One region of the Psychroflexus sp. S27 genome, then DNA from elsewhere that is predicted to be linked to it. Evidence: riboswitches for the same ligand, from Rfam matches in the RefSeq annotation. Region 1 holds a riboswitch; each other region holds the start of a gene.
What was found. A riboswitch is a leader RNA that binds a small molecule or an ion and turns the genes downstream of it on or off. The one in region 1 is predicted to bind cobalamin.
Positions count from the first base shown of each region.

Region 2: it holds a riboswitch for cobalamin, as region 1 does, so the genes downstream of both, CAP47_RS02750 (TonB-dependent receptor plug domain-containing protein) here and CAP47_RS07340 (T9SS type A sorting domain-containing protein) in region 1, are expected to answer to the same signal.
Region 3: it holds a riboswitch for cobalamin, as region 1 does, so the genes downstream of both, CAP47_RS09205 (ribonucleotide-diphosphate reductase subunit beta) here and CAP47_RS07340 (T9SS type A sorting domain-containing protein) in region 1, are expected to answer to the same signal.

Region 1 covers NZ_NEXQ01000023.1:219,172-222,456, forward strand. Annotated here, with positions in the region: gene CAP47_RS07330 (hypothetical protein) at 1-169, shown strand, start outside; gene CAP47_RS07335 (hypothetical protein) at 223-714, shown strand; gene CAP47_RS07340 (T9SS type A sorting domain-containing protein) at 859-1,971, opposite strand; cobalamin riboswitch at 2,088-2,277, opposite strand; gene CAP47_RS07345 (hypothetical protein) at 2,506-3,285, shown strand, end outside.
Region 2 covers NZ_NEXQ01000019.1:11,479-14,763, forward strand. Annotated here, with positions in the region: gene CAP47_RS02745 (ABC transporter substrate-binding protein) at 1-1,008, opposite strand, end outside; cobalamin riboswitch at 1,076-1,284, shown strand; gene CAP47_RS02750 (TonB-dependent receptor plug domain-containing protein) at 1,313-3,148, shown strand; gene CAP47_RS02755 (YncE family protein) at 3,153-3,285, shown strand, end outside.
Region 3 covers NZ_NEXQ01000024.1:310,750-314,034, reverse strand. Annotated here, with positions in the region: gene CAP47_RS09215 (carboxymuconolactone decarboxylase family protein) at 1-57, opposite strand, end outside; gene CAP47_RS09210 (TetR/AcrR family transcriptional regulator) at 125-688, opposite strand; cobalamin riboswitch at 1,157-1,293, shown strand; gene CAP47_RS09205 (ribonucleotide-diphosphate reductase subunit beta) at 1,389-2,342, shown strand; gene CAP47_RS09200 (acyl-CoA thioesterase) at 2,353-2,745, shown strand; gene CAP47_RS09195 (ribonucleoside-diphosphate reductase subunit alpha) at 2,742-3,285, shown strand, end outside.

The DNA.
Region 1 (3,285 bases):
TACTTGGAGTAATCTTGGTGGTGGACAACTTCGCGTATCCAGCGATGGATTTATCTTTTACGTTTCTCATTCCGTGATGGTCATGCCAGGAAAAGATAAACCTAATGATACAAAAGCTATGATAGATAAAGCTAAAAAGCTGGCAAAACTGGTGATTAATAGAGTGTAACTTTTACGGAATCACAAAAAAAACTTGTTTCTAAACACGCAAAATATAAGCGAATGAAAACTTTAAAATTAGGGAATACAATTTTATTGATAATTGTTTGCATGATGTTGGAGAGTTGCATAACACTTCAACAACCCTTACCAAATAGTCTTTGGGGGAATTGGACGTTTGAAGAAGCAGGTTTTTTAAATAAACAATCTAACAGTCAGCTTGAACCTTATCAAAATATATGTCACAAAGAGGGTGATCGCTTAGGCTTTTCTTCAGACCATAAAATGAAATTGAGATGGTACGATGAAAGTTGTATGATTTATGAGTACTTCATTGGTCATTATCAAGTAAATGGCAAGATTTTGACTGTTGATTTGGCTGAAAGCCATTCTTATCAAGATCGTCCTTTTCCGCCTATCACAAAATTCAGAATTATGCAAATTGATGCAACGACTTTAAAGTTAGAAGAAATACCTGATGGCAGCAGAAGAAATCGAGATAGAGCAAGACCAGGTTTTGAGCCTTTGATTTTCATTTTAAAAAAATTGGATTGAGCTTAATGAAGTATAGATTACTAAAAGGATTTATTTGTTCGCGAGAACGTCTCAGGTGTTAAATCAATACTTGGGACTTCTTTTATCAAAAAAGCTCTTAAGATTCAATTCTTAAGAGCTTCATTTATTTTGAAATTTGAAATACTATTTCTTAATTAATTTTTTAATCGCAACACCTTCATTTGTACTGATGTGAATCTGATAAAATCCAGATTGCAAATGAGTCAGGTCGATGTTTTTCATTTTTGAGCTTAAAACAAGTTGACCTGCCGCATTATATATATTGACAGCTGTAACCTCTTTCTCAGTTTGTATTTTAATATTTGATGCTACAGGGTTTGGATAAACCATGAAATCATCAGCAGAAAACTTTGTCGATTTGAGTACCGTTTCTGCTTCTTGAGGGATATAAGGTCTTCTTTCAGAAAAACTTAATCCTAACCAAGAGTTATTTGATAACTGTATTTGATTAAAATCTGTAGCTGTTTGCCAGTTTGATAAATTTGTTCCTGTGTAATACTTCCATTGGTTTTCAGCTGAATTTTGTCCAGAATGAATGTCGAGTTGTACATCTGTAACCTCTTCGCTATCAAATGTATAATTGAAGTAGTTTGTGTTGTTTTCAATTATACTCAAAGCTTCTTCAGCAGTTAGGCTTCCATCATATTGAATGCCAAAAACAAATGAATCTTCAACGCTATCAGTTGAAGTTCCAAAATCAACAATCACTAAACTTCGGTTGCTCCCAGTGCCAATCCAATTTTCAATATCATCATGGTTCAACCATGATGAGCTGTAAGCAGGGATAGGCGTGATTGGCGCTTCAGCCTCAGGATTTGAAAAACCATAAGAACAGCCATACCACATGCCGTTTTCAACAACTTCGCCAATTCCGCCATTCATTTCAAACATTGCTATTGAGCTTCCACTCCACGTACTCCACCAATCCGGGTCACCGCTTAATCCGCTGTGGTTGTTGTAAATGATGTCATTGAGAAAACCACCGGCTTGGTCAATTTGGAAAGCAGGTTCTTCCATTTCAATTGTTTCTAAAATATCTTGAAAAGTAGGATTTTCACTAGCGTTATATTTAAAGCCCCAAGCGTAAGAACGGTCATCAGTTCCATCTTTAAAGTCGATGACCATATAGGCTGTTTGATCGCCGTCACCGACATAAAATTTAACATCCTCTGATGTAAATTGTGCGAAAACAAATTGGGTCAAAAACACAAATAATAAAAAAGTAATTCTTCTCATAACTATATAAATTTAAAAGTTTAACTCCCGAAACTTTATGGAATTTGAGTTACAAAAGAATTTTGCATTCTATTAAATGCAAGTGAAGACTCTTTGTAAACCTTTATTCCCGAAAGTTTATTTTTCATTCTAAAGGCAGGTCTCCTGGCTTGCTTGTTATTGTAAACCTTCCCAGAATAATCCAGTGGTTTTTTATACAATAATTTTTAAAAAGCTTACAGTTGCGGGTACAGCTCAAGATTTGATATCATCTCACTTGATTCCCTATTCATGAACAATCGTTCAACCTTACTGCAAATATATAATAAATATGATGAATTTAATATCTAAAATAAATTCTTATCAAAAACTTAAAAGTGAAACTTTGAGTATGAGATAGTATAATTTTACAAATTCAAATTATTAAGATTTAATATTTTTCCAATAAAAGAATAGACTTTAGTTTTTCAATTAATCGATATTATTTCAAGGTTTAGGCTACGTTTTAATTGAGAATTTTAACTAAATTGAAGGTAAACCTCTTAAATTAATTAAATGTTCAATAGTAAGTGTTTAGTTTTTGCAAAGCTTTTTAGCATTATAGGTGTTGTTTTTTTTCTAAATTCATGCTCTTTAGTTCGAATAGAAAGTGAACAAAAACCTCTTGAGGTTATCGATCTCAATACGCGTTTACTCACGCATGAATTTGTAGGGCATGCGATGAATGTTACTCAAAATGCTTCTGACAGTATTCTTAAAAGTAAACCTAATCAAAAGGTTCAACAATTACTTTTAAGTTGGCAAATAAACACTGCCAAACAACTTAAGAAATTTGGTTTTCAGCCATCACCACAAGTGTCTATGGTTGATGTTTGGACATATACTTTAAAAGCTGATAACTTTTTTAAAACTTATAAAAATGAAAATTTAAATGAGCAGCAACTACAAATTATTAAGTCAGCAACTTCAGATAATCTTTCGCGTATCCAGAAAATTGCTTCGAGTGTAAAATCCAAAAAAGATTATATCGCTTTATCTGATTTCATTAAAAAACAAGCTGCAAAATCACCATTTAAAACCATAGATTTTGACAGAATGGAAACGGTGAAAGATGCTTATTTTGAATTTAAGGACACACCTGATGATGTTGCAGTTGAGACTGTCGGAACTTTGTCTGAAGTGGTTTCAAATATGGGAAGCAAAATCAGTTATGGTTCAGATCTAACCAGAAAACAACTGCAGTGGGAAACACAACTTTATTTAAATGAAAAAGGAATTGATTCTATTAAAATTGAGCAAAAAATCAAAGAATTTCAATCGCAAACCGAACGACTA
Region 2 (3,285 bases), on a different contig from region 1:
AGCAATACCATAAATTTCCTTATTCTGAAATGCTTTGAATTGTTTGTAATGCGGATTTTGTTTTGTCATTTTATCATATGTCGTAAAACTACCTGGAGAAATCCAAATATCAGCATCTTGAGCTTTATTTAAAACACTTTCAAAAGATAAACTAAGACTGCCTGTTTCATCGTTATCTGCATAAATATAATTTGTGTTAGCATCATTAAAAAACATGGCTTGCCAACTTGCGCCGCCAGGTAAATACCAAACATCTCTGTATAAGCTTCCAGAAAGAACTGTTGGCTTATTTTTAGCTTTTTGAGCAAGTAATTTCATTTCATTATAGCTTCTCTCAACGGATTCAAATGCTTTGAGAGCTTCATCTTTTTTTCCGAAAAGAACACCAAAAAATTTAATCCATTCTGCTTTGCCTAAAGGTGTTTTTTCAACCCAATCACCGTTGTAAACAATCGGAATTCCAGATTTTTCAATAAGACCGTAAGCTTTGTTTTTTCCATTCATACTGAATCCGACAAAAACATCAGCTTGAGAAGAAATCGTCAATTCAGTATTGAGTTGTTGATTTTGACCGATGTTTAAAACTTTATTGTCATTAATATATTCTCTAGCTTCAGCAGACGAGATGTAGTCAGGCTCAGGAAATGCGACTAAAGTAGAGAGAACATTCAAGTCGATTAATGATGGAATATGTGTTGTCGAAGAGACAATGCTTCTCTCAATCGGTAAATTGATGCGATGTGTATAATTTAAATCTTTGGGTAAATCAACTTCTTTTTTTGTGATGACATAAGTGAAGGTTTGATCACTATTTGGCCATGAATTTTTAACTTTTAAAACATCGTAATTTTCATAAGATTCCACTTCAAAACCTGTTGCATAATCAATGTTGATATCAACTTTGGTTTGTTGTGATGTTGATTTTTCTTGAACTTTATCAGGTTTTTTATTTTGACAGGAGAATAAAAAAACGCTAATGAGTATAAATGTGAGAAAATGTTTTTTCAAAATAATAGAATTTTCAGCAAAAGTAAGATTAATTAAATTTATAGACTTTAGGAAGTTTTAAATGTTTAGTTTTGTCCGCGAAAATGGTTCTTGACATATTTCTGATATGTTAAAGATTAAAAGGGAATTTCGTTTAAAGCGAAAGCTGTTCCCGCAACTGTAAGCTAAATTTATCATTAAGATAAATGCTTTGTCAATACTTCAACCACTGTTTTTTACGGGAAGGTGATGACAAAGACGCAAGCCAGGAGACCTGCCTTTTTTCAGAAATTTAATATGAATTTGTTCGGGATAAACAAAAATGATGATAAAAAGACAGTTACTTCTATTATTTGGTTTATTTGCGTTTTTAGGAAATGCGCAACAGAAAGAAAGACAACAATTAGATACAGTTGTACTGAAACCTTTGCGCCTGATTCAGAAATCTGTAGGGCAAAGTGTTTTGAATATTGAGCAAGATCAAATCAGAAAATACCGTCCGCAATTAACTGATGTTTTAAGTTTTGAAACACCAATTTTTTTCAAAGAAAACGGTCTTGGCATGGTGTCCTCACCAAGTTTCAGAGGAACAACAGCACAACAAACTGCCGTTTTATGGAATGGGATTAATGTGAATTCACAATTTTTAGGGCAAGTTGATTTTAATACAATTTCACCTTATAATTACTCTTCAATTGATGTGAGATCGGGTGGAGGAAGCTCGCAATTTGGCTCTGGCGCTATCGGCGGAACTGTGGCTCTTAATAATTCATTGGATTTTAAAAAAGGACATCAATTTCAGCTTTTATCAAGTTACGGAAGTTTTGAAACCTACAATAATGCTATTGATTATAAATTTTCTGATGAGAAATTCAGTTTTCATTTAGGTGCGAATTATTTTGATTCAGCTAATGATTATGATTTTCCTGATCAAAAAGGGTTTAACGATAATGGACAAATGCATCATTTATCGGTGACAGCAAACGCAGCTTACCGTTTTAAACCGCAACATAAATTGAGTTTTTACTCAGAAATATATGATGGTGAAAGACATTTTTCAATTTTAGAAGAAACGCAATCAAGAACAAAATATCAGGATCAAAACATCAAATCTCAATTGTTGTGGGAATCTTCTTGGCGAAAATTAAAATTGAAATCACGTGCTGCTTATCTCAATGAGAAATACACTTATTTTCCTGAACTAGATAATGATGAAAGTTCGACTTATGGTCGAGCGGAAACCATCATCAATAAAACAAGTTTGGGTTATAAAGTCAAGAAAAATATTTATTTAGAAGCCGAAATAGATTATCAATATACTTGGGCTGATGGCATAGAAATACGTGATGCTTCAAGAAACACAACTGAAGCGCAACTTTTTTTGAAACATCATCTCACGCCAAATTGGGTTTACCAAGTGCATTTGAATCAGAATTTTGTTGATGATTTTGATGCGCCTTTTCTATATAATTTTGGTACAAATTACAGTTTTAGTTCTCAACATGAAGTAAGATTAAATTTTTCTAAAAATTATCGTATTCCAACATTTAATGACTTGTATTGGCCAGGTTCAGGCAATTTAAGTTTGAAACCTGAAACTTCTTTACAAGGTGAAATCAGCTATATTTTTAAATTAAAATCTTTTGAATTCGGTTTGACGTATTATCAAATTGAATTGGAAGATATGATTCGTTGGTTGCCTACACAAGGTGAATTGTGGGAGCCGGTCAATACTGATAAAGTTTCCTCAAAAGGAATTGAAGCGAATGCTTCATATCAGTTTAATTGGGATGGAAATAAATTGAAAGCAAAAATGCTTTACGCTTATACAAAATCAGAAAATAAAGAAACTGGCTACCAGTTAATTTATGTGCCTTACCATAAAGTCACCGCTGGATTTGATTATGATTACAAAAATTGGCATGCTGATGTCAGTGCGATGTATAATGGCAAAGTTTATACACAATCTAACAACAAATCAAAAACTCGGGTTGATGATTATATTTTGGTTAACGCTTCTGCACAATACCAATTTGGAAACAATCAAATGTACGGTCTTGGCGCTCGTGTGAAAAATGCGACTGACAGAAGCTACCAAAACATGATTTACAAACCAATGCCAGGAATTAATTTCGAATTTTTTTTAACCCTAAATTTATAAACAAATGAAACACAATTTTTTGAAGCCACTTTTATTGGCATTGACAATCGGATTCTTTTTTGCATCATGTAGTAGTGATGATGATGGAGGCGTCACTCCTGAACTTCCACAAGGTGATTTTGACTTAGGTTACATCG
Region 3 (3,285 bases), on a different contig from region 1:
TAAGCCTTTGCTCTCTTCTGGTGCAGTTTCGATGTTGTGAACTTTTAATGTTGTCATAATTTTTATTGTTTTAGTGATTAATAAATATCTAAACAATCGTTTAGATTTGGGGCAAAAAAAATGTTTATAAACCTTGAAAGGTCATTTCAATATAATCTTCTATTTCTTTCTCATTATTGACTCTACAAGCTGCTGCTAAACCGTGTTTTGCCAGTAACAGAAAGTTAGCTTGTTTGAGTACAGTTTCTTTGTCTTTGCTGGAATCTGCAGATATTTTTTCAATAAAGATTTTTTTGATGTTTTCCATAAACTTTTTCATCTGATCTTTTATTAACTGATCATCGCTCTCAGAAAACTCATAGTAAGTATTGGTCACCAGGCAGCCTTTCCCATTTCCTATTTCTTCGCGGACATTAATTGAATCATAAAAAAATTGTTTAATGCCTTCAATGCCATTTGAAGATTTCTCTAATTTTTCAAAAATAATTTTTGTCTTGGCATTGTAGCATTTTATGCTTTCTAAAAACAATCCGTGCTTACTTCCAAAACTTGAATATATAGAGAACTTATTGATGCCCATTTCTTTTTCAAGCATTTGCATCGAGGTTGCCTCATAGCCATTTTGCCAGAATACGTTCATAGCTTTTTCAACAACTGCCTCTTCGTTATATCCTTTTTTTCTTGCCATTATTTCTAATTACACCGCAAATCTAAACGATTAGTTAGTTATAGAGAAGTATTTAACTTTTATTTAAAAAAGCATTTTAGCTAAGAGATAACTTTCTTTGTCAATTTCTAACTGTAAGGCTAGTATTAACAACCAATAGGCAGAGTAAGATTATAAAATAATCTACTCACTTTTATCTATTTTTTCTAATTTTCATAAAATCAAAAATTTACATCTCAATAATGATGCATGCTAACAAGCTCTAAAGTCTAAACATAAACTCCAATAAGATAGCTTTTTAGAGGTTTATTTCTCCACTTTTAGCATTACACAAACGCAATCTTGAATACTTAAATACCGATGCTTTAGCCCTCATTATCTTTATAAATATTCAAGAATACATCAATTGCTTTAGAGCTATCTTCTCAATTTTCAGTTCAATAATTTGATTCAATCAATAGCCATTAATTCAATTTTGTTTTATAAATTCGTCGCAAATACCTTTTTGGCTGTCTTGATTTTAAGGCAGAAAACAGGGGAATTGGGTGTAAATCCCAAGCTGTTGCGCAACTGTAAGCGATAAATTATCGTAAGCCAGATTACCTGCCAAATTGGTTTTGAATTTTGTTTTCGCATAAAAAACGAAGTTCAGAAATAGGCTATTCATACCTTTTTCTCTTCCTTTTTTGTGCCATTGTTAAACTTATAAAATTTAAATACAATGGGCATTTTTGACAAACGCTTAAATTACAAACCTTTTGAGTACCCCGAAGTAATGGACTTCGTGGAAAGTATGAATTCATCTTTTTGGGTTCATAAAGAGATTGACTTTACAGCAGATATTCAAGATTTTAAATCTAATCTCTCTGAAACAGAACAAGAAATCGTTAAACGCAGTTTACTCAGTATCGCTCAGGTAGAAATTGGTGTCAAACTCTTTTGGGGCGGTTTGTACAGGCATTTCCCTAAACCTGAATTTAATAATCTTGGTGCTACTTTTGCAGAATGTGAAGTTAGACACGGGGAAGCTTATGCCAGATTAATTGAGGTTTTAGGTTATCAAAAAGATTTTGAAAATCTTGTTGACATCCCAGTGTTTAAAGAAAAAATAGAGCTGACTGAAAATAGTCTTTTAAACAATGCTGACATTATCTCAAAACTTCTATTTTTCACTATTGTGATTGAAAACTCTTCCTTGTTCTCACAATTTGCAAATATCTTGTCATTTACAAGATTCAAAGGCTATCTAAAAAACACTTCTAACATCATCGCTTGGACATCTATTGATGAGCAAAATCATGCTGATGCCGGTATTTACTTAATAAATAAAATAAATGAAGAAGGATTTTTAGACGAAAAAATTAAATCCAAAATGGCTCAAGATGTTGAAAAATACATTCACTACGAATCTCAACTTCTAGATTGGATTTATGAGAAAGGAGAGCTGGATTTCTTTACAAAGAATGACATGCTCAACTTCATGAAATACCGTGTAGATGACTCACTACAAAAAATTGGTATCCCGAAATTATTCAACATTTCTCAAGTTCAATACAAGCCTATGCAATGGTTTGATGAAGAGGTTTTTGCAAATGAACTAGATGACTTTTTTGCTAAAAGACCAACAGCTTACACAAAGCATGATAAAAGTATTCATGCTGAAGATTTATTCTAAATATAGAGAGATGACATCAGAGATTACCAATAGAATAGCACAATCGCGTACAAGTATTTTTAAAGTTGTTTTTCCGAACACAACCAATCATTACGATACTTTATTTGGAGGGACAGCAATGAATTTGATGGATGAGGTCGCCTTTATTACGGCAACGCGTTTTAGCCGAAAGAAAGTCGTGACAATCTCATCAGATCAGATTGACTTTAATGAACCTATCCCAGCCGGGACGATTATTGAATTAGCAGCAGAAGTTGCTGAAATTGGCAACACCAGCTTAAAGGTGAAAGTCGATTTATTTCAAGAAGAAATGTATGAAAATACCCCACAAAAGAAATCCATTTCAGGTGTTTTCACTTTTGTGGCTTTAGATAAAAACAACAAAAAAACCAATGTCTTATGAGTGAACCATGGTGGCTTAACGATGAAAGTGAGCAAATTTTAAATAGAGGTTATTTACTAAAAGGAGAAAGTGTAAAAGGAGCGATTGATCGTATTGCTACAGCAGCGAGCAAGCAACTCTTTAGGCCTGAACTAAAAGAAAAATTTATTGAGATTATCGACAATGGGTGGATGAGCTTAAGTTCACCGATTTGGGCAAATATGGGAACTGAAAGAGGTTTGCCCATTTCTTGCTTTAATGTTCATGTTCCTGATTATATTGAAGGAATCACGCACAAATTAGGTGAAGTAATTATGCAAACTAAAATTGGTGGTGGCACTTCTGGCTATTTTGGCGAGTTAAGGGGAAGAGGAACTGCTGTTACTGACAACGGCCAAAGTAGCGGCGCGGTTTCTTTTATGAAATTGTTTGATACTGCCATGGACACAATTTCGCAAGGCGGCGTGAGACGTGGCGCTTTTGCTGCTTATCTAGATATTGACCATCCTGATATTGAGGAGTTTTTGCAAATAAAAGATATTGGGAATGCACTACAAAATT